One region of the Micromonospora sp. NPDC047557 genome, then DNA from elsewhere that is predicted to be linked to it. Evidence: riboswitches for the same ligand, from Rfam matches in the RefSeq annotation. Region 1 holds a riboswitch; each other region holds the start of a gene.
What was found. Region 1 has a riboswitch for cyclic di-AMP ahead of ACGGAQ_RS10790 (coiled-coil domain-containing protein). Riboswitches for the same ligand answer to the same signal wherever they lie in the genome.
Positions count from the first base shown of each region.

Region 2: linked by a shared signal. The riboswitch ahead of ACGGAQ_RS06480 (NlpC/P60 family protein) and the one ahead of ACGGAQ_RS10790 (coiled-coil domain-containing protein) in region 1 are both predicted to bind cyclic di-AMP.
Region 3: linked by a shared signal. The riboswitch ahead of ACGGAQ_RS08700 (C39 family peptidase) and the one ahead of ACGGAQ_RS10790 (coiled-coil domain-containing protein) in region 1 are both predicted to bind cyclic di-AMP.

Region 1 covers NZ_JBIDDK010000003.1:70,150-80,646, forward strand. The annotation lists gene ACGGAQ_RS10760 (hypothetical protein) at 88-228, opposite strand; gene ACGGAQ_RS10765 (STAS domain-containing protein) at 630-992, shown strand; gene surE (5'/3'-nucleotidase SurE) at 1,012-1,839, opposite strand; gene ACGGAQ_RS10775 (PfkB family carbohydrate kinase) at 1,836-2,813, opposite strand; gene ACGGAQ_RS10780 (SRPBCC family protein) at 2,987-3,454, shown strand; gene ACGGAQ_RS10785 (hypothetical protein) at 3,502-4,017, opposite strand; gene ACGGAQ_RS10790 (coiled-coil domain-containing protein) at 4,139-5,206, opposite strand; cyclic di-AMP (ydaO/yuaA leader) riboswitch at 5,212-5,343, opposite strand; gene ACGGAQ_RS10795 (cation diffusion facilitator family transporter) at 5,485-6,402, opposite strand; gene ACGGAQ_RS10800 (HelD family protein) at 6,509-8,626, opposite strand; gene ACGGAQ_RS10805 (alpha/beta fold hydrolase) at 8,734-9,678, opposite strand; gene ACGGAQ_RS10810 (carbonic anhydrase) at 9,827-10,450, shown strand.
Region 2 covers NZ_JBIDDK010000001.1:1,366,897-1,377,393, forward strand. The annotation lists gene ACGGAQ_RS06425 (LLM class flavin-dependent oxidoreductase) at 1-427, opposite strand, end outside; gene ACGGAQ_RS06430 (GNAT family N-acetyltransferase) at 476-991, shown strand; gene ACGGAQ_RS06435 (dihydrofolate reductase family protein) at 1,068-1,772, shown strand; gene ACGGAQ_RS06440 (dihydrofolate reductase family protein) at 1,807-2,451, shown strand; gene ACGGAQ_RS06445 (VOC family protein) at 2,459-2,824, opposite strand; gene ACGGAQ_RS06450 (PadR family transcriptional regulator) at 3,140-3,496, shown strand; gene ACGGAQ_RS06455 (hypothetical protein) at 3,493-4,362, shown strand; tRNA gene ACGGAQ_RS06460 (tRNA-Gly) at 4,774-4,847, opposite strand; gene ACGGAQ_RS06465 (zinc metalloprotease) at 5,050-6,033, shown strand; gene ACGGAQ_RS06470 (pyridoxamine 5'-phosphate oxidase family protein) at 6,112-6,669, opposite strand; gene dcd (dCTP deaminase) at 6,769-7,347, shown strand; gene ACGGAQ_RS06480 (NlpC/P60 family protein) at 7,411-8,451, opposite strand; cyclic di-AMP (ydaO/yuaA leader) riboswitch at 8,465-8,601, opposite strand; gene ACGGAQ_RS06485 (N-acetylmuramoyl-L-alanine amidase) at 8,836-10,497, shown strand, end outside.
Region 3 covers NZ_JBIDDK010000002.1:191,873-202,369, reverse strand. The annotation lists gene ACGGAQ_RS08715 (D-ribitol-5-phosphate cytidylyltransferase) at 1-592, shown strand, start outside; gene ACGGAQ_RS08710 (CDP-glycerol glycerophosphotransferase family protein) at 632-2,302, shown strand; gene ACGGAQ_RS08705 (alpha/beta fold hydrolase) at 2,307-3,053, opposite strand; gene ACGGAQ_RS08700 (C39 family peptidase) at 3,179-4,021, opposite strand; cyclic di-AMP (ydaO/yuaA leader) riboswitch at 4,254-4,394, opposite strand; gene ACGGAQ_RS08695 (hypothetical protein) at 4,680-5,450, opposite strand; gene ACGGAQ_RS08690 (hypothetical protein) at 5,671-6,168, opposite strand; gene ACGGAQ_RS08685 (acyltransferase family protein) at 6,261-7,454, opposite strand; gene ACGGAQ_RS08680 (glycosyltransferase family 2 protein) at 7,702-8,886, shown strand; gene pseI (pseudaminic acid synthase) at 9,020-10,072, shown strand.

The DNA.
Region 1 (10,497 bases):
CTGTCCAGCGCGGCACGGTTTCGCTGATTTCGCAGTGCCCCGGGCCGGTCGGCCGCAAACCCGGTCGGCCGCGGCTCACCGGCTCCCTCAGCGCACCGCCACCACGGCCGCACCGCGGGCGAAGTCGTCATCGTCGTCGTCATCGTCGTCCCCGCCGCCGAAACCGCAGGCCAGTACGAGGGCGAGCAGCACGCCGACTCCGGCCAGCCCGGCCAGTCGCTTGATCATCGAAGGTCCTCTCCGTCACGGTGGGTGTCCCGGGGCTGATGCTAGGTGGCGTCGGCAACCGACCGGCCGGACCGGACCGGACGCGTTCGGGCGACCGTGGTGCGACACGCCGGTCCCAAGCGGGGCCGGCGTACGGGATGGGTTGGTTGTCGGGCGTGTCGGTTCACGCCCGTTACCCTGGTCCGGCGATGCGTCGGTTCCGACCGATCGCGGAGTGGTCAGATAACGAAAAGTATTGGTTGATCAGATACCGAAAAGTGGGGATATGGGCGACTTTGTTCGCCCGGATCCGTGAATTGCTCATCCCGAGGGGTGGCGACCGAGGCCGTCGGAGGAATACTCTCGGTCGCGGCCCGCGTACTGATGAGACGCCCGGGGGACGGGCGGGTGGAGGTGCTCGCGTGAGCCTGTCGATCGTGAAGTCGGTCCTGTCCGGTGGTGTCGTGGAGATCGCCCCCCGGGGCGAGATCGATGTCGACACAGCGTACGAGGTGCGTGAGGCGATTGCGGAGGTGCTGGCCAAGAGCCGCCCGCTCCGCATCGAGCTGAACATGAGGCTGGTCACCTTCATTGACTCGGTCGGCATCAGCGCCATGGTCGCCGGCTTCCAGACCGCCGAGGTCAGCGGCGTCAAGCTGGTGGTCACCGAGCCGAGCCGGTTCGTCCACCGTCAGCTCTGGGTGACCGGTCTGCTCGGTCTCTTCGGCGCACCGGAGCCCTACTTCGCTGGGGCCGCCACCCCCGAGGTGCTTCCGGGCGCCTGAGCGCCCGCCGCCCCTCCCGTCAGGGCTGCTCGTCCAGACCGGTCAGGTCCACGTCGGTCACCTCGGTGACCGCTCGGATGGCCGTCACCGACGCGTACCCGGCGGCCAGCAACGCCAGGTCCGTGCCGGGCTGCGCGGCCTGGCCGGGCTCCTCCAGCGCGGTACGCACGAAGCCGTGCCCCGACTCGGCCACCGTCATCTGCACCTGACCGAAGCTGGCCAGGGCGCCGCGACGCACCCCGCGCAGCCGTCCGTGCGGCAGGTCGGGGGCGTTGACGTTGAGTACGCTCTCCGGCGGCGCGGCGGTCAGCCGGGGGAGCAGGTCCAGGGCGACGCGCGCGGCGGTGTCCCAGTGCCGTTCGGCGTCGCGTACCCGGGCTGCGGCGTCCACCGCGGCCCCGCCGCTGCCGGCCGTCGCCTCGCCCGCGGAGAGCACGTCCAGTGAGACGGCCATGGCCCGGCACCCGTTCGAGGCGGCGGTGAAGGCGGCGCCCACCGTGCCGGAGTGCAGCACCGCGCGGCCGGCGTTGGCTCCCCGGTTGATGCCCGACAGCACCACGGACGGCGGCGGGCCGAACGCGCCGTGTAGCGCGATCAGCGTGATGAAACCGGGCGAGCCGGCGACCCCGTACGCCGGCACACCCGCCAGGTCGGGCAGCGGGTGGTCGTGCACCACCACCCGCCCGTCCCGTTCCACCGCGCTCATCGCGGCGCTGGTGCCGCTGGCCTCCTCCATCGGCGCCGCGACCACCACGTCCAAGCCCCGCTGGGCGGCGGCCACGGCCAACGCCTGGATGCCCGGCGCGGCGATCCCGTCGTCGTTGGTCACGAGCACCCGCAGCGTCATCGCTCGACCACCCGGTCGGCCAGCTCGTCGGGGGTGGTGCGCTCCTGTTGCCGACTGTCCGCCGGGACCAGCCGGACCCGCTCCACCAGCCCGGTGATCGAGTCCAACCGTCCGGTGCCCAGCCCGTGCCGGGTCACGTTCAGCGCGCCGGCCGCGGCGCCGGTGCGGATGGCCGTCCGGATGTCGCCACCACGGGCGATCACGGCCGCCACGCCGGCGGTCATCGAGTCGCCCGCGCCGCGCGGATCGGCGGCCTCCAGCCGGGGCATCTGCACCTCGAAGAGCTCCCCGTCGATGAGCGCCAGCGCCGGCTGGTCGGCTCGGCTCACCACCACCGTCTCGGCGCCCGCGGCGTGCAGGTCGTACATCGCCCGGGTCAGCTCGAGGCCGTCCCCACTGCGGGCGCGACCGTCCCGGATCAGCTCCTCGTGACTCACCTTCAGAAAGAACACACCGCCGTCCAGTACGGCGCCCAGGTGATCACCGGACAGATCGGCCACCACCCGGCTGCCGTTGGCGCCGAGGTCGGCGGCGAAGCGCCGGTACAGGTCGGCCGGGACGAGCCACGGCGCGTTCGGGCCACTGAGGACGCTCACGTCGGCGCGCAGTCCCTCGCCGAGCGCCAGGTTGTACAACTCGTCCAGCTCGTGGCGGCTCAGTCGCTCCCCGGGAACGTCCACGACCTCCTGTCGGGACCCGCCCCGCCGGTCGTGCACGTACCCGCCGCTGCCGGAGTCGCGCACCACCACCTTCAGCTCCACCCCCTCGCTGACCAGCAGCGGCTCCAGCACCTGACCGATCTCGCCACCGAGCGCGGCGCAGAGCACCACGTCGACGCCGAGCGACAGCACCATGCGGGCCTGCCAGACGCCCTGGCCGCCGGGGTGCAGGTGCAGTTCGGGCTGGTCGTTCGGCTGGTCCACGGTCACCGTCAGCTGCGGGGTCGGCGCGAAGACCATCACGTGCCCGCTCACCGGTCGTCACCGAACATGCGTGTCCACCCTTCGTCACAACCGGTGATTTCCCATCAGCCGACCGTAATGGGAACGGCGCGCGAATACCGGGACAACGGACGGTGTCCGTCCGGGCGTTGCCAGCGTGGGCCGGGTACGGGACGATCGTGCGACCAGCGACGTCGGGAGACGGTGTGCTCAGCAGCGACAGCTTCAGCTACACCGTCCAGGCCCGCTGCTCACTCGCCGAGGCGGCGGCGTTGTTGAGCGACCTGACCCGCCAGGGCGAACTGCACCCCCTGATCGTCCGGGTCCGCCGGGTGCCGCCCCGTCCGGGGGCCCGAGCCAGCTACACGATCAACGACAGGCTGGCGGTGGGGCCGTTGCGCTTCCGCACCACCTACCAGGCGGACGTGCTGATCAGCGAACCTGACGAGATCGTCACGGTGGCCCGCCAGTGGCCGGCCACCACCGTCCGGAACCACACCCGGTTGCGCACCGAGCCGGACGGCCTGGTCCGGATCGACGTCGACATCACCCTGCGCGCGCCGACGCCCCTGTTCCGGTACGCCTTCCAACAGGCCCGCGCCGCCCACCTCGCCCTGGCCACCCGCCTCGGTGCGGCCCTGGAGGCCACCCACGACGAACAACCCCCGGCCTGACCCACCCCACGCCTGCGGCCTCGCGTCATGTGGCCTCCCGGTGGCCGCTACGTCCTCGTGGTGGCGCGCTCGCGCGCCACGCTCCGCGCGCCGGTCGGCCGGGCGGGTCGGCGGCCCCAGGGCTTGTACGTGGAGAGCACGGTCGCGATGATCATGAGGCTGGTCGACACCGCGGGCGCGATCACCAGGTCGGCGCGATCCCGGGCGGGGAGGGCGGCGCCCAGCGCGCTCGCGTGCCGCAGGTTCGGGGTGAGCAGGAACAGCACCAGCCCGACCATCACCGTGGTGATCACGAGCTTGACCAGCACCCACCGGTAGCGCACCAGGCCCCAGGGGGTGAGCAGCGCGCTGGCGACGCCGACGAGCCAGACGAGCACGCTCAGCGGCGCGAACAGCACCGTGCCGACGAGCCCGGCGACCGGATAGACCACGGCCGGGTCGGCGCCGCGCTGTGCCGCGATGCCGAGGGTGAGCAGCACCAGGTCGGCCCCGAGCCAACCGACCGAGGTGATGATGTGCAGGGTGAGCAGCGCCTTGCGGGTGGTGGGCGAGATTCGCGGCATACCCGACATGCTGCCGGCCCGGCCCGGCCGGGTCGTCCGATCACCGGCGACGTCCGGGGTACGTCCGCTGACGTACCCGGGGCCGGCGCACCGCTCGACGGTGCGCCGGCCATCGGTGGGGTCAGTACACCGACAGGTGTACGTGGTTGGTGTGGTCGCTGGAGGGGTCGCCGTTCCCCCCGCTGTACGCCTTCCACCCGCTGCTGGGCAGCCAGATCTGCCGGTACCAGATCACGTAGAGCACGGCGAGCCGGTCGGAGTTGCGGATGAAGTACGCGGCCAGGTTGTTGCCGTACGTCTTGTCGCCGCCGGTGGCGTCCCCGCCGAAGCCGCCCTTCTGGGCGGCGAAGTCGCAGGCCCGACCCTTCGGGTGTTCGCCGGAGCCGCCCGAGCGGTGACAGGAGACGTACCGGGTGAAGCCGGCGGCCTTCGCCTGGTTGAGGGCGTGCAGGGTGCGGGGGGTGATGCAGCCGCTGGCCGGGGTGGGGTCGTTGATGCTGCACGACTCGGACGGCCAGGAGCCGTCGGAGTTGCGCGGCGCGGGCTGCGCGTTGGCGGTGGAGGTGCCCCGGTTGGAACTGGTGTCGGCAGCGGTGGTGCGCGGCTTGCTGGTGGCGACCGCCAGGGCCCGTTCGGCCTGTTCCTTGCGCTTGGCCATCACCTCGACCTGCTTGCGCTGCTCGCGGATCTCGCCGTCCAGCGCGGTGCGGGTGCGGTTGGCCTCGTCCCGGGTGGTGTGCAGGTCGCGCAGCACCCGGTCCTCGTTGGCGGCCACCACGTCCAGCGCGGCCGCCCGGTCCATGAAGCCCTCGGGGCTGTTGGTGTTGAGCAACGCCGAGACGGTGCTGAGCCGGCCGGTGCGGTACGCCACGCCGGCGATCTCGCCGACCTTGCCGTTGCGCACGGTCATCTCGGCCTCGGTGGTCTTCAGCTTGGCCGCGAGTTGCTGCTGGCGCTGGACGGAGGTGTCCAGGGCGCGCTTCGCGTCCAGGTAGCCCTTGCTGGCGGCCTCCAGTTGGGCCCGCAGCGCGGGGGTGCCGCCCTCCTCGTCGCCGTCGGGCGCCGCGGCGGCCCGCAGGCCGCCGGGGGGAGCGGCGGTGGCGGCGCCCACCGGTAGGGCGACGCCGAGGGTGACCATCATGACGATCAGTGCCGCGAGTCGGGCGGCGGGTGGTCGTGCTGGTGCCACTACGCATGTCCTTCCGTCAGCCGCCGACCGGGTTAGCTGACGGGTTCGGGACGGAAGATCCCTACCGCTGACGCGGATGCACCCCAGGAACGTGGTTCCCCGGTTCGCCCTCTCGGGTGATTAGGCGGCGGCCGCCACCGGCGCCGGGAGGGCGCCGCCGGGTGGTGGCCGGGGACGAGCCTACCGGGGCAGGTGGGACGTGTGCAGTCGATGTGACGGAAGGTGTCTGCGCCACCACCGAAGATGACGGCGAAACGGTCTTTCCGCCAGATAAGTGATCACCATTCGATCGAACCGCAGGCGCCCGTGGCGGACCCGGGCTCGATCTGCAGCGTGGCGTGCTCGATGCGGAAGTCCTCCCGCAGGGCGGTACGCGCCGCGGTGAGCACCGTGCCGACCTCCCCGCCGGGCGCCATGATCAGGTGTGCGGAGGCCACCTCCATGCCCGAGGTGAGCGTCCAGACGTGCAGGTCGTGCACCTCGACCACGCCGGGCACCGCGGCCAGTCGGTCGTGCACGGCGGTGACCTGGAGGTGTTCCGGGGCGGCCTGCACCAGGATGCGGACGGCCGCGCGCCCCAGCCGCCAGGTGCGCGGCAGGATGAACACGCCGATGGCGACCGCGACCAACGGGTCGGCCCACCACCACTCGGTGACCGCGATGAGCACCGCCGCGCCGATCACGCCGAGCGAGCCGAGCAGGTCGCCGAGCACCTCCAGGTAGGCGCCCTGGAGGTTGATGCTCTCCCGGGCGCCGGTGCGCAGCAGCGCGAACGCGATCACGTTCGCGAGCAGGCCGAGAACGGCCACCGCGAGCATCGGGCCGGTCAGCACCTCGTGCGGGTCGCCGAACCGGCCGATCGCCTCGATCACCACGTAGACCGCCACGCCGGAGAGCAGGACGGCGTTGGCCAGGGCGGCGAGCACCTCGAGGCGGTAGAGCCCGAAGGTGCGCTGCGGGTCGCCGGTGGCCCGCCGGGTGGCGGTGATCGCGGCGAGCGCCATCCCGATGCCCAGCACGTCGGTGAACATGTGCCCGGCGTCGGAGAGCAGGGCGAGCGAGCCGGTGTGGAAGGCGGCCACACCCTCGACCACCATCAGGGTCGCGAGCAGCCCGAACGCGGCCCAGAGTCGGCCCCGGTGCTGGTGGGCGGCGTTGGTGACCGACCCGTGGTGGTGGTCATGACCTGCTCCCACGAGATCCACCCTCCGTCGCCACCCGGGACCTGGTCAAATGTATGCTCACATCGCTATGTATGCAAGTGTACGGGCCGGCCAACCCTGCGACACCGCAACCCGCAGGTCAGCCGGTCGGGTCGATGGTGGTGAGCCGCTGGGTGGCCCGGGAGAGCGCCACGTAGAGCGTGCGTACGCCGGAGCCCGGATCGGCCCGGATCTCGCTCGGGGCGACCAGCACCACCCCGTCGTACTCCATGCCCTTCGCCTCCAGGCTGGTCACCACCTGCAACCGCGCCGCGCCGAGTGAGCCGAGCCAACCGGCGACCTCGTCGCGGCGGGTGACCGGCGTGATCACCCCGACCGTGCCGTCCACCTCGGCCAGCAGGCCGCTGGCCGCCTCCACGACCGCGGTCTCCAGCCCGGCGGGCGGCACCACCAGCTCGACGGGGTCGATCCCGGTGGAGCGGACGGCGGTCGGCAGCGACAGGTCCGGGTAGAGCCGACGGATCTCCGCCGCCGCCACCGCGAAGATCTCCGCCGAGTTGCGGTAGTTGGTGGTGAGCGTGAAATCGTGCCGCTTGCGCCGGCCCAGCGCCTGGTCCCGAGCGAGGGTCAGCTCCTGGGGATCACCGGTCCACGCGGTCTGCGCCGGGTCGCCCACGACGGTCCAGGAGGCGAGGCGGCCACGCCGTCCGACCATCCGCCACTGCATCGGCGAGACGTCCTGCGCCTCGTCCACCACCACATGCGCGTACTCCCGGTAGTCCTCCGGACGCTCCCGGGCCGCCGCGCGAGCGGCCCGCTGCCGGTCGCTGGCGGTGCTCAGCTCGCGCACGCCGCCGGCGAGTTGGAACGGGTCGCGGCGGGCCCGCGCCGGCTGCATCGGCTTGCCGAGCAGCGCGTCCAACTCGTCCAGCAACGCCACGTCAGCGATGGTCAGACCCGCGGTGTCCAGATTCTGGTACGCGGCGGTGAGCAGCCTGATCTCCGCGCCGGACAGGATCCCGCCGGCGTACCGACGCAGCCGATCCGGGCGAGCCAGCCAGCCGAGCACGTGTCGGGGGTGCAGGCGCGGCCACCACGCCTTGAGGAACTCCCGGAACTCCGGCCGTTCGGCGATCTCGCCCTCGAAGGCCCGCTGCTCCGGCAGCCGGGTGATGCCCACCGCCCGGGCCTGCGCCCAGAGCGCGGCGAACACCCCGTCGAAGCCGGCCCGGCGTACCTCGTTGCGCCGGGCGCCACGGTGCAGCGCGCGGTCCCGGATCCGGTCCAGCTCGGCCCGGTCCAGCCGCAGCAGCGTGCCCCGGTAGAGCAGCCGCAGCTCACCCGGGCCGCCCGGCACCGCGTCGCGGGCCGCGCGCTCCAGCACCCGGCGCATCCGCAGCGAGCCCTTCACCGCCGCCACCTCTGGCGGGTCGGTACGGGTGGCGGTCATTCCCGGAAAGAGGGTGCCCAGCGAGTGCAGGGTCGCCGTGTCCTCACCGAGCGAGGGCAGCACCGAGGCGATGTACTCGACGAAGACGCTTGACGGCCCGACCACCAGGATGCCCCCGCCGGCGTACCGGCTGCGGTCGGAGTAGAGCAGGAAGGCCGCCCGGTGCAGGGCGACCGCCGTCTTGCCGGTGCCCGGGCCGCCCGCGACGATCGTCACCCCGGAACCGGGCGACCGGATGGCCTCGTCCTGCTCCCGCTGGATCGTCGCCACGATGTCGCGCATGCCCCGACCGGTGGCGCGGGAGAGGGTGGCCAGCAGCGCGCCGTCACCGACCACCGTCATCCCCTCCGGGGCGGCGTCCGGATCGAGCAGGTCGTCCTCGATGCGGGTGACCCGCTCCCGCTGGGACTGGATCGTACGGCGGCGCACCACGCCCAGCGGCTGCGCGGGCGTGGCCTGGTAGAACGCCGACGCGGCCGGCGCGCGCCAGTCGACGACAAGCGTGGTGGCGTCCTCGTCGCGGATGCCGAGCCGCCCGACGTGCAGCACCTGCCGGTCGCGCAGGTCCAGACGGCCGAAGACCAGCCCCTCGTGCTCGGCGTCGAGGGTGTGCCGCCGCTGCGCGGCGTGGAAGACCATCGCGTCGCGCTCGACAAGCGCGCCGAACGTGCCGACCCGGGCCATCCGGTAGCCGTCCCGTTCGGCCCGAACCGCTAACTGGCGCAGCTCGGCCAGTCGGGCGTACACCCGGTCGAGGTGCCGCTGCTCGACGGCGATCTCCTGCTCCAGGGCGGTCTGGTCGGTCAACGCACGCTCCTTCGATGTCGCCGGCAAGCGGCGCGAACCGCGCGGGCCAACCGCAGAAGGGTACGGCCCCGGGCCCGGCGCTTCGCGCCCGAGGTGCGGGAACGTGCTCAGCGACCCGTCCCGGCCGCGCTCGCGTCGTGCCCGTCGCCCGCCGGCGCGGCGAGCACCCGACCCAGTACGCCGGTCAGCGCGGCGTTCACCTCGTCCGGGCGTTCCATCATCAGCATGTGTCCGGCACCCGGACAGACGGTCAGCTCGGTGGCCGGGAGGGCGGCGGCGATCGACTCGGCGCACGGCGGTGGGGTCAGCCGGTCCCGGTCACCGACCAGGGCGGCGGCCGGCAGGTGGGCCAGCGCGGTGAGGCTGTCCAGCCGGTGCTGGGCGCCGAACGAGGCGCGGAAGCCGCCGATCGAGCGCAGCGAGGCGCGGGCCACCGCCGAGGTCACCAACCGGATGTCGGAGGGATCGCAGCGGTCGCCGAAGAGCATCCACCGGATGCTCGGCTGCAACGCGTTCAGCAGCGCCCGGGGCGGTCGCCACGAGCCGCACCGGGCCAGGACACCTGCGCCCGTCGTCTCGGCGAGCCGGATCAGCCGGGCGATGCGCGGCGAGAGCCCGTAGACGGTGTGCGTGTGCCCCTCAGCGGTGGTCGAGACGAAGACCAGGCCGGCCGTACGGGCGGCGAAGTGGCCGGGGTGGCGGTGCGCGTACTCCATGATCGTCATTCCGCCCATCGAGTGCCCGACCAGGACCACCCGACCGGTCGGCGCGATCGCGTCGAGGACGGCGGCCAGATCGTCGCCGAGCTGGGCCAGGGTGGCCGTGGGCAACGCCATGCAGCTGGACCGGCCGTGGCCGCGCGCGTCGTAGGTGACCACCCGCACCGCGCCGCCGGCCGAGGCGGTGAGCGCGTCCACCTGCCGGTGCCAGCTGCGCCCGTCCAGCGTCCAGCCGTGCAGCAGGACGGCCGTGACCGGGGCGTCCGCAGGCCCCGTGACCTCCACGTGCAGTCGTACGCCGTCGGGCATACCGACCTCGAAGCCCTCCGGCATCGCCACCTCCCCGGGCCGCCCCGGCCTCACCAGTCACCGGGATACCCGGCGGTAACACCGGCTACCCGCCGGGACGCCCCGCCAATCGCGCCGGGCGAACATTCCCGACCCCGCCCGTGACCGTCGCCGGCGAGCCAAGCTGAACGGCATGGAGGCGGCGGGACAGGGGCGGCAGGCCGGGGGTACGCCTCGCGCCGCGCTCGCCGATCTGCTCGCCGGCAACCGGCGGTTCGTCAGCGGCCAACCCGTGCACGGCCACGACGTCACCGCCGCGGCGGCGGCCGCCTCCGGGGACCAGCAGCCGTACGCGGTGGTGCTCGGCTGCATCGACTCGCGGGTGCCGCTGGAGGCGATCTTCGACCAGACCTTCGGTGCGATCTGCGTGATCCGTACCGGTGGGCACGTGCTCGACCGCGCGGTGCGCGGCTCCATCGAGTACGTGGTCGGTCAGCTCGGCGTGCCGCTGGTGCTGGTGCTCGGACACGAGCGGTGCGGGGCGGTGGGAGCGACGGTGGACGCGCTGCGGTCGGGGGATCGGCCGGGTGGCTCGCTCGCCTACCTGGTCGACGAGATCGCCCCGGCGGTCACCGAGGCCGGGCTCGACGACCCGGCGGTGCATCCCCTGGCGATCCGCCGGCACGTCCGGCGTACGGTCCACGCGCTGCGCGCGGACGACCTGCTGGCCGGCCCGGTCGCGGCTGGTCGCGTGGCGGTGGTGGGCGGCATCTACGACCTGAGCACCGGCGAGGTTGCCCTGCTCGACCCGACCTGAACACCGGACGCGAAACCGCCCGCCGGGAACTCCCGGCGGGCGGTTTG
Region 2 (10,497 bases), on a different contig from region 1:
TCGTGCCGTCCTCGCGCAGGACCAGGTCCAGCAGTTCGGTGAACTCGGCGAACCGGTCGACGCGCTGGCGCGGGGGAAGCGTCTCACCGCCCAGCACCGCCGAGTCGAAGCCGATGCCGCCCGCGCCCAGGCCGAGCAGCAGCCGGCCGTCCGAGACGTCGTCCACAGTGGTGATCTGCCGGGCGAACGCGGCCGGGTGTCGGAAGTTCGGCGACGCCACGAGCGTGCCCAGCCGGATCCGGGACGTCACCGTGGCGGCGGCGGTCAGCGTGGCCATCGAGTCGAACCACGGGCCGTCGACCAGGTCCCGCCAGCCCAGGTGGTCGTACGTCCAGGCGTGGTCAAAGCCCCACTCGTCGGCCTGCCGCCAGCGACGCTGCGCCTGGGCCCAACGCTGGTCGGGGAGGATCACGATGCCAATCCGCATGATCGCCAGACTAGCCGCGTCCGATGCACCTGCCTTAGCATCCCGATGGTGCGGACGACCCGGACGGTGGTGCGACCGGCGACCCGGTCAGACGTGCCGGCGCTGGTGGAGTTGCGCCGGGCCAACGCCGAGGCGCACCTCGCGCTGGACCCCGACGTATACCGGCTGCCGGAGCGCGAGGCGGTCGTTCGTCACTTCACCACGGTGCTGGGCGACCGGGCCGGCGGGGACGCCATTCTCGTCGCCGAACACGACGGACAGGTCGTCGGGATGGTCGAGGTGCTGCGCCTGGCCGAACCGCCCGCACACCAGATCCTGCGCCCGCAACCGTCGGCGCAGATCCACACGGTGGTGTCGAGCACCGCCCGGGGCCTCGGGATCGGCTCGGCGCTGCTCGACGCGGCGGCCCGGTGGGCGACCGAGAACGGAATCACGAGCCTCTCGGCGGGCATCCACCACCGCAACGACGGCGCGGTGCGCTTCTACCGCCGCCACGGCTACGCACCCTCGGGCACATTGCTCAACAAGCCCTTGTGTGTCCCAGGTCACAACCCTGCACCGTAGGGGCGTCCTGATCGGCTCCGACCTCGTTGCGAGCAGGCGCCCGGTGGGCGCCGCCCGAGGAGAGGGAAGAAGCGACATGACGAAGGTGACCGCACAGCTGTCGGTGTCGGCGGACGGCTTCTACGCCGGCCCGCTGTTCGACGGCCACGGCGACTGGATCGACTCGGCCGAGAGCGCCGGCTTCTTTCGGATCACCCGCTGGGCGACGGACGCGATGGCGTGGCGCGAGCGGCAGGGCTTCGCCGGCGGCGAGCAGGACGCCAACTCCGACGTGATGGCCGAGACGTTCGACGCGGCCGGCGCGTACGTCATGGGCCGGCGGATGGCCGACGGCGGTGAGGTGCCCTGGGGCGAGGAGCCGCCGTTTCGCGCGCCGGTCTTCGTCGTCACGCACCGACCCCGCGAGACCCTGCTGCGCGGTGGCGGCACCAGCTTCACCTACGTCACCGACGGCGTGGCGAGCGCGGTCGAGCAGGCGCGCGCAGTGGCCGGCGGCCGGAACGTCGCCGTGGCCGGAGGCGGCAGCCTGGTGCGGCAGGTGCTCAAGGCCGGCCTGCTCGACGAGTTGGAACTGCACGTCGTACCGGTCGTGCTCGGCACCGGTCTGCGGCTGTTCGACGCGGACCTCGACCTCGGCGACAAGGAGGCCATCGAGCTGACGCCGACCCGGGTCATCCCCACCCCGCAGGTCACCCACATCCGGTACGAGGTGAGCGGCCGCGCCCCGCTCGTGCTCGACGACCGGGGCCGCGGCGGCGGCCCGACCGCGACCACGAACTGACCCGCGCATCCATCAACGTCACGAGGAGCTTTTCATGCCACAACTGTTGCGGGTGCAGTGCTTCAACGTTTCACGGGACGGGTTCGGCACCGGCGAGGGGCAGAGCCTGGAACGGCCCTTCGGCCACGCCGACCCCACCCCGCTGTTCTCCTGGCGTTCCGCCACCGCCAGCTTCATCTACCGCACCGAGCCGGGCGGCACGCGCGGCCTGGACGACTACCTGACCCGCGACGCCGAGTGCAACATCGGCGCGGAGATCATGGGCCGCAACAAGTTCGGCCCCCAGCGTGGCCCCTGGGAAAACCACGAGTGGCAGGGCTGGTGGGGGGACAACCCGCCGTTCCACACGCCGGTCTTCGTGCTCACCCATCACGTACGGCCGTCGTTCACCCTGTCCGACACCACGTTCCACTTCCTCGACGCCAGCCCCGCCGAGGCCCTGGCCCAGGCCAAGCAGGCAGCCGACGGTCGGGACGTACGCCTCGGTGGCGGTGTGGCCGTCATCCGTGAGTTCCTCGAGGCCGACCTGGTCGACACGATGCACATCGCCGTCGCGCCCGTCGACCTCCACCGCGGCGAGCGACTGTGGGAAAGCCCCGACGAACTGCTCGACCGTTTCCACCTGGAGTCGGTGCCCAGCGCCAGCGGAGTCACCCACCTCCTGTTCTGGAGACGATGACCGCCCGCTACAGGCGGGAGAGCACCAGCAGCCGGTTGCCGTCCGGGTCGGTGACCCGGCCGGACCGCTCGCCCCAGGGCTGGTCGACCGGCTCCTCGGTGACCGTCGCGCCACCCGCGCGCAGAACGTGCACGGCCGCGTCGCAGTCGTCGGCGTACACGCACAACTCCCACCGGCGCGAGAGGGCAGGGTCGCCGGCATGCGGGTCGACGGCCAGGCCCAGCTCGCTGCTGCCCAGCCGCAGGGCCACGAACTCCGGCTCACCGTCCTCCGGAAACCGGTAGGTCAGCTCGAAGCCGACGACGTCCCGGTAGAACGCGATCAACCGCGGCAGGTCGGGCGTCGTCACGATGGGAAAAGCCTCGGTGAACACGCGACCACCTCCTGACCGGACCCTTACCGGTACGGGCGAGGCAGCCCACGCCGCGCGCTAAGCGGCAGGCACGTGCCCGGCGGCAACCGCGTGCAGGCCTCCGTTTACGAACACTGGCCGTGGATGCCACCGGGGCGGCGTGGGGCGGGCTGGGTCATCGCGTGCTCGTCGCGGCGGGCCTCCGTATGTGGGAAGCGGCGGTTGCGTCTGAGCAGCTCGCCGGCCGTTGACCATCGATAGTCGAGAGTCGAATGGGGAGTCGCCCGTGGTACGTCGGGGCTTGCCATATGCGTGCTACACGTATATAACTTCGCCATGAGTATGGGACAGGGGAGACTTCAGGCTCCCAGCTACTTCGTTCTTGCCTCGTTGCTCGACGGCCCGCGCCACGGCTACGCGATCCTCGGTCAGGTCGAGGCACTGTCCGAGGGGACCGTGCGGCTGGCCACCGGAACGCTGTACGCCGTGCTCGACCGGCTGCGCGGGGCTGAGCTGGTCGAAGTTGTGAGCGAGGAAATTGTCAATGGGCGCACCAGACGTTCTTACGCGCTAACTCCTGCGGGTCGCGAGGTCCTTCAAGCCGAGGCCGCCAGGTTGGCCGCTGCCGCGACCATAGTGACCGATCCCGCCAAGCGGTTGGCCGCTCAGTCCTCAGTGGTGAGGTTCGCGTGAGCGACAAGCTGGCTGGCCGGTACGAGATTCTGCTGCGCGCCTATCCGAGCCGGCACCGTCGGCAGTGGGGCGACGAACTGCTCGGAACGTTGATGATGCGAGCCGATTCCAGTCGACGCTGGCCGCCGGCTGGTGAGGCGGTAGCGCTGCTGATGTCCGGGGTGCGTGTTCGGCTGGACTCCGACAAAGACCGGACGCCACGAGCCGTCTGGGCCACTGGGCTACGTGTAGCGGTGATTATTCTTTTTGCGTCCCAGTTAGGGGACCTGATCATTCGGACCGTGCTGGACGGGCCTGCGGGTCGTGCCGGCCTCGGCGTGCTGACCTTCGGCGCGCTCGCCTTCTTCGCCGTACTGCGAGACCTTCGCTGGGTGGCGCCGCTGGCCGCGCTCGGGTGGCAAGCGACTTACGTGTGGTCGTACGACTCGGTGTCGTGGCCGGTGGCTACCGCGATCATTCTCCTAGTGGTCGTGGTTTTCATCCAGCGCACGCACCGAGGCGCGTTGCCAGCTCTCTGGTGGCTCGCTGTGCCGGCAATGACGGCGATGTTTTGGGGACCACAGTTGCTCTCGTCCGAACCGGTCTACCTCTTTCCCTACCAGCAAGTGATGATGCTGACTGTTGTGGCGCTATGCGCCGTCGCGACGGTGCTCGACTCGCGGGCACCGTTCGCAGCAGTAGGTCTTCTCCTGGCACAAGTCCTGAATGAGACAGTGGTCGTGGCCTTTACGTGGGCGGGCAACAATCCGACTAGCGAAATCTGGTATGCCGTTTCGGCGTCCTGGTGGAGCGCGATTATGGGCACCACAGCGGCAGCCCTGCTCGTCGGCGGGCATCTGGTCACTCGGCGCAGAGCCAGCCTGTAGGCCTCCCGGCCTTGGCGATCAGGCCGACACATTCGGAAAAGCCGGTCTCCCCGGCCAGACATCTGGAGTTCACCCCCTCATGCGGCCTCGCGTGGTTCTGGTGCTCGCCATCGTGGCGGTCCTCCTCGGCGGCATCATGCTGGTGTCCGCCGCGTACACCCGCCTCACCGGCGGCATCGGTGGCGGCGAGTGAGTCCGACCCTGATGGCCCGGATGGGCCACGCCTCGACCCGAGCCGTAATGATCTATCAGCACACCGCCCGTGAGCGGGATGAGCACATCGCTGACGCGCTCGGCTCGCAGATCAAGCAGAGCCAGGATCGGGCACGTAGCGGGCTCGGACAGCTCATGTAGGGGTAGCAACGATCAAGGCCCCAGCCAGGGAACCTCTCCTGAGCTGGGGCCTTGCGTTGGAGCGGGTGACGGGAATCGAACCCGCACTGTCAGCTTGGGAAGCTGATGTTCTGCCATTGAACTACACCCGCAGGCGGCACCACTGTACCCGAGTCGTCGAACCGGTGCACCCAGCCACCCCCACGGGCCGCGGGACGGCTTCACCTCGGGAAAAAATTTCGGGACGGCAAGATATGGCCGTTCTCAAATGCGTCGATGGGTTGTAACGTCTGCGACACGTTTCAGCCACGGCGTGACACACCCCCTGTCACGCCGCCAGAAAGAGGTGTGCCCATGGGACTTCGTCCCAACCTGCTGACCCGGCGTGCCGCCGGTGTCGCGTCGACGACCCTCGCGCTGCTGCTCAGCACCGCTGCGGTGGGCGTCGTTCCGGCTGCTTCGGCCTTCTCCGCGGCGCCGGGCGGCGCCTGCGCGGAGCCGGCCGACAGCCACGCCAACGCCCGGGTGAAGCCCGGCGCGGCGGCCACGCACGACCCGAACGAGCTGACCGCGAAGCAGATCCGCGAACGCGAGGCCGACCTCGCGGCGGCGTTACGCCAGCGCGCCAACTTCCGGGCGGGCGCCGGCGCCACGACGCTGGCCACCGTCACCATCCCGGTGGTGGTGCACGTGATCCAGGAGAACAGCACCCGGGCTGGCGGCAACATCCCGGACTCGATGATCACTTCGCAGATCAGCGTGCTCAACCAGGCCTACGCGGGCGGCACCGGCGGCGCTGCCACCGCGTTCGCCTTCCGGCTCGACAAGATCAACCGGGTGACGAACCCGGCCTGGTACCCGATCGTCAACGGCTCGTCGGCGGAGCGGTCGATGAAGTCGTCGCTGCGGGTGGGCGGCAAGAACACGCTCAACCTCTACCTCGGTGAGCTGAGCGACGGCCTGCTGGGCTGGGCGACCTTCCCGCAGCAGACCCTCAACACCATGGACGGCGTGGTCGCGCTGAACGAGTCCCTGCCGGGTGGCACCGCCACCAACTACAACCAGGGCGACACCGGCACCCACGAGGTGGGCCACTGGCTGAACCTCTACCACACCTTCCAGGGTGGCTGCGGCGGCTCCGGTGACAGCGTCAGCGACACCCCGGCCGAGGCGTCGCCGGCGTACGAGTGCCCGACCGGGCGGAACACCTGCTCGGCGACCGGCCTGGACCCGATCACCAACTTCATGGACTACACCTACGACTCGTGCATGTACCAGTTCACCGCGGGGCAGGCGAGCCGCATGCTGACCGCGTGGAACGCGTACCGCGCGGCGTAGCTCTCCTCGCGTACACCTGGTGCCGGCTCCGTCACGACGGAGCCGGCACCGGCGTTTTGTGGGACAGCAGGGCCGTGGTCAGGCGGCCGTGCACTGGACGTCACGGCTGCGGCGGGCCGGGCGGGTCGGCGGTACGGCGAGAGGCGCGGCCGGTGCGGGCGGGGCTTGCGGGTCCAGCCAGACCCGCACGGCCGGGCGGCTCGGGGTGACACCCGGAACGCCGGCGGCGTGCTGCTCGCGACGGGTCAACATCGCCACGTCGACGGTGAACTCGAACAGCCGCCAGTCGACCTGCGGCTCGGCCCGGGCGCTCTGCGCCAGTCGGGCCACCTGGACCGGGTCGGTGACCGGCCAGGCGTGGCCCGCCACGTACGCCTCGTCGTCGCTCTCCTCCGGAGGGAACGAGTGCAGCGCATAGCGGCCGTCCCGTTCGAGGTCGCGGCGCTTCGGCGAGTCGATGATGAAGCAGAACAGACCCTCGTCGGTGATGACCGGGGAGACCGGATGGACCCGGGGCCCGCCATCGGCGCGGACCGTGGCCAGGTAGCCGAAGCCCGGCCCGTACTGCTGCAGGAGAACGCGGATCCCGTCGGCGAGGCGGGGCTCGTCGGCGGCGAATTCGGACCAGGAAGCCATGCCGGCATTCTATCGAACAAATGTACGAGCAGCGACCTCGACGCGCTGGTCACCGGCACCAAATCCGGCCGATCCGGCCGACGCGGCTATGGTGGTCCGATGCTGCTCTCCGACCGTGACCTGGTCTCCGAGATCAAGGCCGGCACGCTGGGCCTGGAACCGTTCGAGCCCACCCTGGTCCAACCGTCCAGCATCGACGTACGACTCGACCGGCTGTTCCGGGTCTTCAACAACCATCTCTACACCCACATCGACCCGGCCATGCAGCAGGACGACCTGACCTCGGTGGTCGAGGTACCCGACGGTGAGCCGTTCGTGCTGCACCCGGGGGAGTTCGTGCTCGCCTCGACGCTTGAGGTGATCTCACTCGGCGACGAGCTCGCCGGCCGGCTGGAGGGAAAGAGCTCACTGGGCCGCCTCGGCCTGCTCACCCACTCCACCGCCGGGTTCATCGACCCGGGCTTCTCCGGTCACGTGACGCTGGAGCTGTCCAACGTCGCGAACCTCCCGATCACCCTCTGGCCGGGCATGAAGATCGGCCAGCTCTGCATCTTCCGGCTTTCGTCGCCGGCCGAGCACCCGTACGGCTCGGTGGTCTACGGCTCGCGCTACCAGGGTCAGCGGGGGCCGACGCCGAGCCGCTCCTGGCAGAACTGGCGTGCCTGGCCGACCCGATAGACAGCGGACGACGAGGGCCCGCCGCGGCGAGATCGCGACGGGCCCTGCTGCGTCCCGCGTTGGTCAGCCGGGGCGGCCGTAGCTGTGGATGGGCCCGTCGTCGACCTTCTTCATCTTGACGGGCACACCGGCCTGGGAGGCGTGCACCACCCAGCCGTCGCCGACGTACATGCCGACGTGGTGGATGTCGCTGTAGTAGAAGACCAGGTCGCCGGGGCGCAGATCGCCCCTGCTGACGTTCTTGGTCACCCGGCTCTGCGCGGCGGCGTTGTGTGGCAGCGACACACCGGCCTTCGCCCACGCGGCGAGCATCAACCCGGAACAGTCGTACGAGTTCGGACCCTCGGCACCCCACACGTACGGCTTGCCGATCTGGGCGCAGGCGAACTTGACCGCCGTGCCCGCGCCGCCGCCGGGGTAGCTGGCCGGGCAGGGCGCCGGACGCAGCGGACCGCCGCCACCGTTGCCGTACACCTTGAGGCGCAGCTTCTGCAGCCGGTCGATCTCTTCGTTGATCTGCTTCTTCTTGGCCGCCAGCTGCGCTTCGGTCCGGGTCAGCTGGGCCACCATCTCGTCGAGCGGCGCCTTCTGCCGGGCCAGCTCGTCGCGGAGATCAGCGACCTGCCGGACGTCCTGCTGCTGGTTGTGGGCGAACCGGTCGAGCATCTCGAGCTGCCCGACCACCTCGCCGGGCGACCGGCTGCCGAGCATCGTGTTGACGGTCGACAGGTTCTCGCCCATGTACGCGCGCACGGCCAGCGCGCTGACCTTGTTCATCGCGGCGTCGACCTGGCGCTCCAGGGGCGCGATGCGGGCGGCGAGCGCGTCGGCCTGCCTGCGCTTGACGGCCAGGTCCGCGCGGGTGGCGTTGTGCCGTTCGATGACCGGTTCGAGCTTGTTCCAGTCGGCGTCGATCTGGCGCTCGATCTCGGTGACTGACGGATCCGCGTGAGCCGCCGTGGCGCTGCCGGTCAGGACGACGGCTACGCCGACCAGGGCGGCGAGGGCGGTGGTGAAGCGGGACCAGCGTGGACGCGGCACGGTCGACGTCGGGTCGGCCGAGGCCGACCGTTCGGACGACGGCCGCGGGGCATGGAGGGCCACCGGGGTTCCGTACTCCTTCTTCCTGACCGCCTACCGGGTTAGCTGACGGGTTCGGGCGGGAAGTTGGCGCCCTACCGCATTGGCTGCGGATTCACCCCGGGGGAACCTGGGTCCCCGGCTCGCTCGCAAGCGACTCGGCGGTGTCGGTCCGTTACCGCCCGGGATGGGCAGACCTGCTACCGGGCCGACAAATGACCAGAGTAGAGACGGCCGTTACCGATCCGCAACCCGTGCGGCCGTGACACTCCGTACCGATTGGAGGAGGTCACCGAGCGTGCGTGAAGGTTTCTTTCGATGCAGTTTGAAATATGGAAAGGTATTGACGCGGACTCCCGACCAGCGCGAAGGTGACCACACAGTTACCAGTCAAATCTAGGGGGTTCGATGGAACGTCCAACCCTGCCCGCCGGCCGGCGCGCGTCGCTCGCGGTCGCCGTGGTCATCGCCACGGCCGCCGTACCGCTGAGCGCCGGCACCGCCTGGGCCGCACCGGCCGCCGACCGTCAGCAGCAGTACGCCGCCGCGTCGACTGAGTACGGCGTGCCGACCGCCGTGCTGCTCGGGGTCTCCTACCTGGAGTCCCGCTGGGACAGCAACGCCGGCACCCCGAGCACCAGCGGCGGCTACGGCCCGATGCACCTGACCGATGCCCGCCACGTGGCCGCCCTACCCGCGCGCGGCCACCACGACGCCGGCACCGAGGATCCGCGTGGCGACGACTCCCGTGCCGTCCTGGCACCCGCGCCGGCCACGGATCCCGCGCCGGCCACCGCCGCGATGCAGACCGTCGACGCCGCCGCCGCGCTGACCGGCGCCGCCCCCGAGGCGCTGCGCAGCGACGCGACGACCAACATCCGGGGCGGTGCGGCGCTGCTGGCCGCGTACCAACGGGAGGTGGGCGCCCCGGTCGGTGCCGGCACCGACCCCGCCACCTGGTACGGCGCGGTGGCCCGCTACGCCGGCGCGGACAGCGCCGACGCCGCGGCGGCCTTCGCCGACGAGGTCTACACCACCATCGGCGCCGGCGAGACCCGCGTGACCGACGACGGCCAGCGGGTCACGTTGCCGGCCCGCGCGGTCCAACCCCAGCGTTCCTGGCTGGACCGGCTGGGCCTGCGACGACTCGCCCGCCCGGACGGGCTGGAGTGCCCGCGGACGGTCTCCTGTGAATGGATTCCGGCACCCTACGAGGCGTTCGGCGACGGCGACTACGGCAACCACGATCTCTCCGATCGGCCCGCCCGGCAGAAGATCGAGTACATCGTCATCCACGACACCGAGGCGAGTTGGGCGACCACCCTGAAACTCGTCCAGGACCCGACCTACGTGAGCTGGCACTACTCGCTGCGCTCGGTGGACGGGCACATCGCCCAGCACGTCAAGACCAAGGACGTCGCCTGGCACGCCGGCAACTGGTACGTCAACGCGAAGTCGATCGGGCTGGAACACGAGGGCTTCGCCGCGCAGGGCACCTGGTACACCGAGGCGATGTACCGGACCTCGTCGAAGCTCGTCCGGCACCTCGCGCTGCGGTACGGCATCCCGCTGGACCGCCAGCACATCATCGGCCACGACAACGTGCCCGGCACCGTCGCGTCGACCGTGCGCGGGATGCACTGGGACCCGGGGCCCTACTGGGACTGGACGCACTACTTCGATCTGCTGCACGCGCCGCGACTGGACACCGGCACCCCCGCCACCGGGCTGGTCCGGATCGACCCCGACTACGCGACCAACCAACCGGCGTTCACCGGGTGCGTCACTCCTGGAACACCCTGCGCCCCGCGCGGCTCCTCGTCTGTGGTGCTGCACACCGCGCCGTCCGCGGACGCGCCGCTTGTCAACGACATCGCGCTCCGTCCGGACGGCACCCCGAACACGATGGACGTGTCGGACCACGGGGCCCGGGCCTCCGCCGGCCAGACGTACGCCCTGGCCGGCCGGCAGGGCGACTGGACGGCCATCTGGTACCTCGGGCAACGGGCCTGGTTCCACAACCCGGCGTCCGCGCCGACCGCCACCTGGACCGTCGGCGTGGTGGCCACC
Region 3 (10,497 bases), on a different contig from region 1:
GGGCACCCACGTGGAGCGCGCCGAGGACGTCGAGGCCGCGCTGACGACCGCCTTCGAGGCCACCGGCCGGATCGACCACGTGGTCGTCACCGCCGGGATCCTGGAGAAGGGCGCCCTGGCCGAGATGGACGAGGAGACGATGGACCGGCTGTTGCAGGTCAACTTCGTCGGCCCGGTGACCATCGCCCGCCAGGCCCTCCCGTACCTCCAGCAGACCAAGGGTCAGCTGCTGCTCTACACCTCCAGCTCGTACACCCGGGGTCGGGCCCGCTACGCGCTCTACTCGGCCACCAAGGCCGCCCTGGTCAACCTGACCCAGGCGCTCGCCGACGAGTGGGCCGACGTCGGCGTCCGCGTGAACTGCATCAACCCGGAGCGGACCGCGACCCCGATGCGGACCCGGGCGTTCGGCGAGGAGCCGGAGCACACCCTGCTCGCGGCGGAGGCCGTCGCCCAGTCGTCGCTGGACGTGCTGATCTCCGACCTGACCGGTCAGGTCATCGACGTACGCCGGGCGCCCGGTGACGGTCCGTCGGTGCCGGCCCAGTCGGCGCGGGCCGAGGCGGCGGCGGCCGTGACCTCCGCGAGCTGACGCGGGCGACGGAACTCCGACGGCGGCGAACGGAACGACATGCGTGGTGACCTGGTCCGAAAGCTGCTTGCCCGGTGCCTGAGCGTCGGTCTGGCGGTGCTGGCGTTCGTCGTGGTGGCGCTGACCGGCGGCACCGGGTGGGGGCTGGCGCTGGCCGTCGCGGCGCTGGCCGCGGCGGCCGCCGAGCAGCGGATCCGGCCCGGCGCTGACCTGGTCGCCGAGACGGCGCTGATCGCCGCGGCGGTCCTGGTCGGCTACTCCCGGCGACTCGACGACGGGTTCGAGCCGGCGCTGGCCGCCACGGCGCTGGTCCTGTTGGGGCTGGTGCTGCTGGTGGGGCCGCTGCGGACCGCCGGCAACCTGGAGGTCCGGGCGGCCAACCTGCCGGTACGGGCCTGGACCCCGCTGATCGCCGACCGGCTCGGCGTCGCCCTGTTGGGGCTGCTCGCGGCGGTGGCCCTCGCCGCCGCGCTGACCCTGCCCGCCGTCGTGGCGCTCGTCGTCAGCCTGCTGGTGGGCGCCGGCGCCGGGGTGGTCGCGCTGGATCTGGCCCGGCGGCGGTTCCGGCCCACCGTCGGCGGTGGGCCGGTGGCCCGCGCGCTGCGCCGGCACCAGCCGGAGTTCCTGCTCTACTTCTCCGCGCCGCCCGGCTCGGAATACCAGGTCACCATGTGGCTGCCGTACCTGGAGCGGATCGGCAGGCCGTTCCTGGTCCTGGTGCGCGAGCCGGAGTTCCTGGCGCCCATCGCCGCGGCCACCGACGCGCCGGTGATCTACTGCCCCACCCTGCGGGCGATCGACGAGGCGCTGGTGCCGGGCCTGCGGGTGGCGTTCTACGTCAACCACGGGGCGAAGAACAGCCACTGCGTCCGGTTCACCCAGCTCACCCACATCCAGCTGCACCACGGCGACAGCGACAAGGCGCCGAGCGCCAACCCGGTCTCGGGGATCTTCGACCGGATCTTCGTGGCCGGTCCGGCGGCGATCGACAGGTACGCCCGTGCCGGGGTGCGGATCCCGGCGGACAAGTTCGTGGTGGTGGGCCGCCCGCAGGTTGAGTCGATCGACGTACGCCGGGAGCCGGCGCGCGGCCTCGCGAGCCCGACGGTGCTCTACACCCCGACCTGGACCGGGCACCACGCCGACGTCGACTACTGCTCGCTGCCGGTGGCCGAGGAGCCGCTGCGACGGCTGCTGGAGCGCGGTGCGACGGTGATCCTGCGGGCCCACCCGTACACGGCGCAGAACCCGGCGTCGGCACGCCAGTTGGGCCGGCTGACCGAGCTGCTGGCCGCTGACCGGGCCCGCAGCGGGCGGCAGCACGTCTTCGGCGCGGCCGCCCGGGAGCTGAGCCTGACCGACTGCGTCAACCGCTCGGACGCGCTGGTCTCCGACGTGTCCGGCGTGATCTCGGACTACCTCTACTCCGGCAAGCCGTACGCCGTGACCGACATGGGCGACGAGGGCGACCGGTTCACCGACCGTTTCCCGCTGGCCGGGTCGGGTTACGTGCTGCGGCGCGACATGTCGAATGTGGACGCCGTGCTCACCGCGCTGCTGGACACCGACCCGCTGGCCGAGGAGCGGTGGGCCACCCGCCGCCGCTACCTGGGTGACTTCCCCGCCGAGTCGTACGCCGAGGCTTTCCTGACGGCCGCGCGCCGAGAGCTGGCGCCGGCGGAGAACCTGGCCACGTCAGCACCGGTCTAGCAGCTCAGCGGTACGCGTCCAGCAGCGCCAGCACGGCGGCCGGGTCCTCCAGGTGCGCGTTGTGGCCGAGACCGGGCAGCGTGGCGACCGGCACGCCGTACTCCTTGAGCTGTGCGTCGGTGACCATCGGGTCGTGCTCGCCGCGCGCCAGCACCACCGGCACGTCGGTCGCCGCCAACAACGCGGTCAGGTGGGGCTCACCGACGGCGAACGCGGTCGTGTCCATCGCGAGCCGCCACCGGCCGTCGACCTGGCGCAGGCCGGCGTCCACCATCGGATGGTCCGGGGAGACCAGACCGGTGAGGCCGGCGACCCGCAGGTAGCGGCGGGCGACCTCGGTGCGGCTGGCGAACCAACCGACCGGGCGGGCGGCGAGCTCCGCGGCCCGGGCCAGCTCGGCGGGTGACCAGACCGCCTTGATGCCCAACCCGACCACCGCGTCCACCGGCAGCCCGGCGGCGCGGGCCGCCAGCGCCAGGCCGACCACCCCACCCAGCGAGTGGCCGAGCACCACGATGCGGTCGTCGAAGGCCAGGCCCTGCGCGATCCGCTGGGCCAGACCCTCGAAGGAGTACGACGACAGCGGGGCCGACCAGCCGTGGCCGGCGAGATCCGGCGCCAACCACCGCCCTGGCCAGTGCTGCTCCAGCAGTGGCGCCCAGGGCAGCCACACGTCGCCCGTCGCTCCCATGCCGTGCAGCAGCAGCAGGACCGGCCCGCGGCCGGCGTGACCACCCGATTCGTCCACCACGGCCGCAGTCTCCCACGGTTCGCGGCCCGGTACGAGAGCCGTCATCGGCATCGACGCGAGACGCCGCGGGCGCCGGCCCCTCGTGGGGGACGGCGCCCGCGGCGTCGTAGGCGTCAGCGCCTGGGTCAGGCGGAGTAGCCCCGGGTGGCGATCCAGTTGGCCAGGTCGATCGTGGTGATCCAGTACGCCGGGTCGGCTGCGTTGGCCGAGTCGGCGATCCGCACGGTCCGGCCGTTGTCCTTGTAGCCCACGACGGCGATGTAGTGCCCACCGCCGTAGGAGTGCCAGCCGCCATTGGTGTCGGTGGCGTCCCCGACGACGTTGGCGACCACGCCCCGGCCGTCGGTGATGGCCTTGACGACGTCGGCCTGGAGGCGGTCCATCTGCGCCGGGCTGGGCGCGCCCGCGAACATCCGGGTCTGGTACGGGGAGCCCTTCACCTCGGCGTTGAGCACCCGCGTGGTGTCCTCGGCCGAGTTGGTGCCCATCTCGGTGGTGCCCAGCTCGGCGCCGAGCTCCTCCTGCGTACGGTCGATGCCGGTGGCGCTGAGGGCGTTGCGGGTGGCCGCCGGGCCGCAGTTGTAGTAGGTGTTCTGCGCCTCGTAGTCGTAGTCGAGCACCTTGGTCGCGGGCGGCTTCGGCGGCGTCGGCTTACGGGTGAGGTCCGGGTTGCTCGTGGCCTTCGCGGCGGGCGATGCGGCGCTGGTGGCCGGGGCGGCCGTGCTCGGCGCGGCCGAGGGGGAGGCGACGCGTGCCTGGTCGCGGGACGCGATCGTGTCGCTGCGCATCTCGGCGACGGTGGTCGCGGTGTGCTCGCTGGCCGGGGCGCCCTCGGCGCCGGCGAGCAGGGCGCCGGTCGTGGTGGCGATCGCGAGGGCCGCGGCGGAGGCGGCGACGATCTGGTACGGGCGCTCGGTCGCGAGGCGACGGAGCTGACGCTGCAGGGTGTGCTTCACGGGGTCCTCCACGGTTCGGGGGGCGAGCGGCACACCGGGCTCGGCCGGTATCCGGGCAGGCGCCAGCGCGCGAACCGTGGTCCGCGGATGGTGAACCGCTCAGGGGAACGCCCGGCGCGGCCGGGCGGGAAAGGCGGTGACCCGGGGGGTCAGCTCACCGTCACAAGGCGGATGAGCGGGGGCACCGCGACGCCGTGGAGGCGGGGGAACAACCGAGGGGTGGAAAGGTGCTGCACGAGGATGGAACTCCTTCCGTCACCGCCTACCGGGTTAGCTGACGGATTCGGGCGGGAAGATCGCCCTACCGCGGGCCGTGGCTCGCGGATTCACCCCGGACTTACTGTGGGTCCCCGGTTCGTAGATCACGATTGAGCGGGTCGGCACGGCGTCGCCTCCTGCGATCGGTTACCGCACCGGACAGCACGACAGTACTGGCCGGTGCGGACCCTGCCAAGCCGCGTCCACCTGCGTAAACATCGTTTGGCACAGCAATTTCTGCGCGTATTGCCGCTGACGTGACTCGATGGGACAACCGGTTCCGGAGGCGCCGATGGGCGACAACCGGACAGGCCGCCGGCAACGCCGCCACAATCGCGGGAACAATGGCCGCCGATGGTGCCGGTCGCCCGATTTCCATCGTCCGTGACGGGCCTCACATAACAGATCGGGCTCAACCGACCCGGGCCGGACGCCAGCGTGTCACGACTGCCGAGCGCGACGCCCGGGTCGTCATGCGGCGCGACGGCGACGGGTTCGGCCGCAACCGGACCGCCGCCGCGTACGCCTCCTCGGCGAGCGTGCGTGCCGACTCGGCCGCCAGCTCGGCGTCCCGCCAGGCCGACCGCTCCCGCTCGGCAGCGGCCCGGTGGTCGGCCAGCCTCGCGTCACGGATCGCCCGGGTGAGCAGCACCTCCTGCTCGACCGGATGCCGGCGGGGATCCCAGCCGCGCCGGTGCCCGAACACGTCACCGAGCTGAGTCATGGTCAACTCGCCGCGCCAGTGCGCCGCCATCGCGGCACGGTGCAGGTAGCGCTCCCGGGCCGCGTACTCGGCCGGGGTGTGCGGGGTACGCGGGGTCGGCAGCGCCCCGGCGGCGGCGAACCGACGGGCTGCGGTGTCCGCCTCGTCGTACCGGGACCAGGCGACCTGCGCCTCTTCCTGAGTGATCAGCCAGTCAGCGCGTCGTCGCCGGGCGGTCTGCGCCGCGCGGGCCGCGGCCACGGCCACCTCTTCGGCGTAGCGGCGCAGGTCGGCGAGTTCGGCGGCGGCCACCTCCTGTGCGGTGGGCGGCGGCGGCGTCGGCTCGGAGGCGGTCGAATCCCGCTCCGGGCGGGCGACCAGCACGGCGAGAACGGTCAGCGCCAGCAGGAACAGGGCCGACCAGATGGCGGCGGCCTGGGGCACCTCGGTCAGGAACTGGTAGAAGACGACGGTCTCCATGGTCGGCACCTCGGAAGAAAGCGCGTTGCGACGGGGAAGCCGCACGAGGGTCGGTGACCCACGGGTCGGCCGGTACGGACTGGTGTGTCGACAGGTGCGGGTGGCGGGACGCTCGCTCAGGGCCTCGGTGCTCCGGCGGGGCGGCTCAGCAGCCGGTGCGGTGGTCAGTTGGCCGGCGCGGAGGTCAGTGACCCAGCGCGGGTCAGGAGCCGGTGCGCGGTCAGCGGCCCGCTGTGATCCGGTGCTCCGGTGGGGCCCGAGGAGCGCGGGCGGCCGGATTGTCGGCGCGGAGTGACCGCTCGGAGACCGCCCGCCCCGGCGTCACACCGGTCGACGTGGCGGCCAGGGTGCGCGAAGTGTCGTGCAGCGCGGGCTGCGGGTCGCCGGACCACACCGCGGCGGACTCGTCAACGGCGGCGGACTCGTCAGCGGCGGCGCTGTCGCGGGCTGCCCGCTCCTGGGTGGCGCTGTCGCGGGCGGCGGTCTGGTCGTCGTCGACGATGGACGTCGCGGGCCCGGTGCTGGTCACGGCGGCGGGTCGGTCGGGCGACGCGGGCGGCGCGACGGCGGACGTCGCCGCAGCGGCTGGCGTTGGCGACCCCGGAAGGGCCGTGGTCGCGCCGAGCGCGAGGGCGGCGATGACGGCGAGGCTGGTCAGCACCCGGGTCGCCCAGCGCGCCACCCACCACAGGGGACAGGTGAGCGCGACCGGAAGCACGTCCCCACGCTACCGCCGACGACGACCGTGCGCATCGACGCCGGGCGTGTCGGCTCGCGCCGCGCCGACCGCGTCCGGCCTGCGCGGATGGGTCAGCGCGAGTCCGCGTACGTCGATTGTTCGTCGGTCCGGCCGGCGCCGGAGGCCCAGTCGTCGGTGTCGCCGGTGCGCTGTGGAGGGACGGCCGACGGCGGCTTCGGGCGGCGCGGCGCGAGCCGGCGCATCATCGGGGTCTCGACGTAGCGGTGCAGCAGCCCGGCGAGCACCAGATTCACCAGCAGGAACCCGAGCACCACCGCCGGGCCGCGCCAGCCCCGAAAGCCGGTCCCCCAGTCGCCGCTAAGGCGCAGCACGCTCGTCATGACCAGCACGTGCACCAGGTAGAAGGCGAAGGAGACCTCGCCGAGCCAGACCAGCGGGCGGGAGCGCCACGGCGAGCGCCGGCCCCGCACGTCCGCGTCGGCGGCAGCGGTGATCACCAGCAGGTACGCGATGGCGAGCAGCGTGGTCCACCACTGGGCGGGGATCCACTGCGCGGCGGTCACCCAGGTGACCACGAAGATCGCGGTGGCCGCCGTCAGCCGCGGCCCGCGCCAGAGGCCGCGCAGCATCAGTTCCGCCGCCACCGCGCCCAGCCAGAACTCCAGCGACCGCGCCGGCGGGAAGACCTGGGTGAACCACCAGCGGCTGACCTCGGGCACCAGGTGCTGCGCCGGCCAGAGCGCGAGGATCAGCAGCGGCAGCGCGATGATCAGCGTCCAGAGCACCGACGGCCGGGCGCGGCGCAGCAGGGGCAGCGCCAGCGGCAGGCACAGGTAGAAGAAGAACTCACAGGACAGCGACCAGCTCACCGTGTTGATGCTGTAGAACCAGCCCGGCCGGGGGTCCCACGCCTGCAACAGCAGTACGTTCTCCAGGGCGGCCGCCGGCAGGATGGGGTCGGCGAACCACCAGGCGACCAGTAGCGCGGCCGCCCACAGCACCAGGTGGTTCGGATAGATCTTCGCGACCCGTCGCCGCCAGAACGCTGCCCGGGAGTCGCCCGGGCGGGCCGACCAGACCAGCACGAAGCCGCTGAGGATGAAGAAGAACTGCACCCCGGACAGGCCGAGGGTGAACAGCGCGTCGACCACCGCCTTGTAGTCCGGCTCGGCGATGATCCGCATCGTCCCGGCGTGAAAGCCGAAGACGAGCAACGCGGCGATCCACCGCAACCCGGTCAGTGAGGGCAGCCGGGCGACAGCGGGCGCGGGCGGTGCGGGCGGCGCGTCGGTGGTGCTCGTCATGCCGGGGTCCCGACGCTTCGCAGGGTCACCAGCACGTACGTCTCCTCCTCGGCGCGCGGCGTCGGACGGCGCGACGGCGACGCCCGCGACGGCCCGGCAGGACCGCACCGAGGCACCCTACCGGGTCACTCCCGGGTGAACCGGGCGGCCGTTGTTAACCTTCCGCTTCGCGGGTGTTCAGGGATTCCACAGTCCTCGGCCACGTGCGGTTCCGGGGCTGGCCACCCGCGTCGTCAAGGGTGGCGACGTGGTCAATGAGCCGACGCACGCGCCGCTGCTGAGCATCGTCGTGCCCGTCTACGGCGTCGAGGCGTACCTGTACCAGTGCCTCGAGTCGATCCGGGCGGACATCCCAGCGGGTGAGTCGGACGCGGTCGAGCTGATCGCCGTCGACGACGCCTCCCCGGACGGCTGCGGTGCGATGCTGCGGTCCTACGTCGCCGGCCGCGACGGCGTGCGCGTCGTACACCTGGAAAAGAACGTGGGTCTGGGCCTGGCCCGCAACGCGGGCCTCGACGTGGCCACCGGCCGGTACGTCTGGTTCGTCGACAGCGACGACTGGCTGCCGCCGGGCACGATCGGCGCGGTGCTGGACCGGCTGCGCGAGCACCAGCCCGACGTGCTGATGCTGGACCACCTGCGGGTGCACGAGGACGGCCGGCGGGAGGCCGACGCGAGCAGCCACCTGCTCCGCGGGGTACCGGGCGTGGCCCGCCTGGCCGACCAGCCGCAGCTGCTGCGCGTGCAGCACACCGCGTGGAACAAGGTGGTACGCCGAGCCTTCCTCGACGAGCTGGAGCTGCGCTTCTTCCCCGGCTGGTACGAGGACATCCCGTTCAGCCACCCCCTGCTGATCGGCGCGGAGAAGATCTCCGTGCTGGACCGGGTCTGCTACCTGTACCGGCAGGGCCGCCAGGGCGCGATCACCTCCACCCGCAGCGGCCGGCACTTCGACGCGTTCAGCCAGTACGAGCGGCTGATGGACTGGGTCAACCGCCGGTACCCGGACGAGGGCCTGCACGCCGAGCTGTTCCAGCTGATGATCAGCCACTACCTGGTGGTGGTCGGCAACGACGACCGGCTGCACCCGCACCTGCGGCGGGCCTTCTTCCAGCGGGTCGCCGAGCACTACCGCCGCTACCTGCCCACCGGCGGCTACCCGATGCCCTCGGGCGTGACCGGGCTCAAGCACCGGCTGGTGGGGCGCGGTGACTGGCTGGCGTACTCGGCGCTGCGGCAGGCGCACCGGGTCGCGGGTCGGTTGCGCCGGCCCGGCCCGGCCGGTGGTGCCGACGCGAGCACCGGGTCGCCGCCGGCCGACGACGACCCTTCCCGACCGGCGGCGCCCGCGAGCACGTCGGACGCCGGGCACACGGCCGGCGAGGTCACCCCGGACCGGTCGGACGCGCTGGCCGGCGGCCGCCTGTCGTGACCCGTCGCACCGCACCGCACGCCGGGAGCCACGTCGGCTCTCGGCGCCGGAGTTTTCCAGGTCGTCCGCCCGTCGGGTGGACGATGACAGCACCACCGCACCCCGGTGCGGGCGTACCTGAGCAGAGGTCGGAATGACGGCGACAATCAAGATCGGACCGCACGCGGTCGGTGCCGGGGAGCGACCCTTCGTGGTCGCCGAGATGTCCGGTAACCACAACGGCGACCTGGACCGGGCGCTGGCCATCGTCGACGCGGTGGCCGAGAGCGGGGCGCACGCGCTCAAGCTCCAGACGTACCGGCCGGACACGATCACGATCGACGTCGACACCCCGGCGTTCCGCATCTCCAGCGGGCACGAGCTGTGGGGCGGGGAGAACCTGTACCGCCTCTACGAGCGGGCGCACACTCCGTACGAGTGGCACGCCCCGATCTTCGCCCGGGCCCGTGAGCGGGGGCTGACGGTCTTCTCGTCACCGTTCGACGCGACCGCCGTGGAGCTGCTGGAGTCGCTGGACGCGCCGGCGTACAAGATCGCTTCTTCGGAGCTGGTGGACCTGCCGCTGATCCGGCTGGTGGCCAGCACCGGCAAGCCGATGGTGATCTCGACCGGGATGGCGACGGTGGCCGAGATCGACGCCGCGGTGCGGACCGCCCGCGACGGTGGCGCGGCGGGCATCGTCCTGCTGGCCTGCACCGCGTCCTACCCGGCGCCGCCCGCCGACAGCAACCTGCGCCGCCTGCCGGTGCTGGCCGGCGCGTTCGACGTCCCGGTCGGGCTCTCCGACCACACGCCCGGGATCGGCGTGGCGGTCGCCTCGGTGGCGCTGGGAGCCTGCTTCATCGAGAAGCACGTGACCCTGGACCGAGCCGACGGCGGCGTCGACTCGGACTTCTCGCTGAACCCGGCGGAGCTGACGGCGCTGGTCGCCGAGTCGGGCCGCGCGTACGCGGCGCTGGGTGGCACCGCGATCGGCCCGACCCCTGCGGAGCGGGAGGGGCTGCGGTTCCGCCGTTCGCTGTTCGTGGTCGAGGACGTCCGGGCCGGCGACCCGGTGACCGCACGGAACGTCCGGTCGATCCGGCCGGCCGGTGGGCTGGCTCCGGTGGAGATCGAGCGGGTGCTGGGCCGCACCTTCGCCACCGACGTACCGCGCGGTACCCCGCTGAGCTGGGACCTGATCTGACCGACCCGGCCCGACCCGGCTCAGCTCAGCTCAGCTCAGCTCAGCTCAGCTCAACCGTGTGACTGGGCTGAGCTGGCTGGGGTCGAGCTGAGCTGGCAGGACTGAGCTGGCTTGCTGGCCTGAGCCGGCTGGGGTTTGAGCTGAGCTGACTGGACTGGGCTGGGCTGGCTTGCTGGGCTGATATCGGCGGAGCTGAGCTGACGCGGGCGGACCTGGGCTGACGCCGGCGGGCTTGGGCTGACAGCAGCGGGGCCTGGGCTGACAGCAGCGGGGCCTGGGCTGAAGCCGGCGGGGTTGGGCCGGGTCGGCCGCGGCCGCGCTGCGCCACACATGACGAGCGGCCACGCTCCGCCCGGCACGACCCCGTTTGCGTCCTGTCGAGCTGCCCCATAGGTGGGGCATGGCGTGTGCTCCCGGTACTGCCC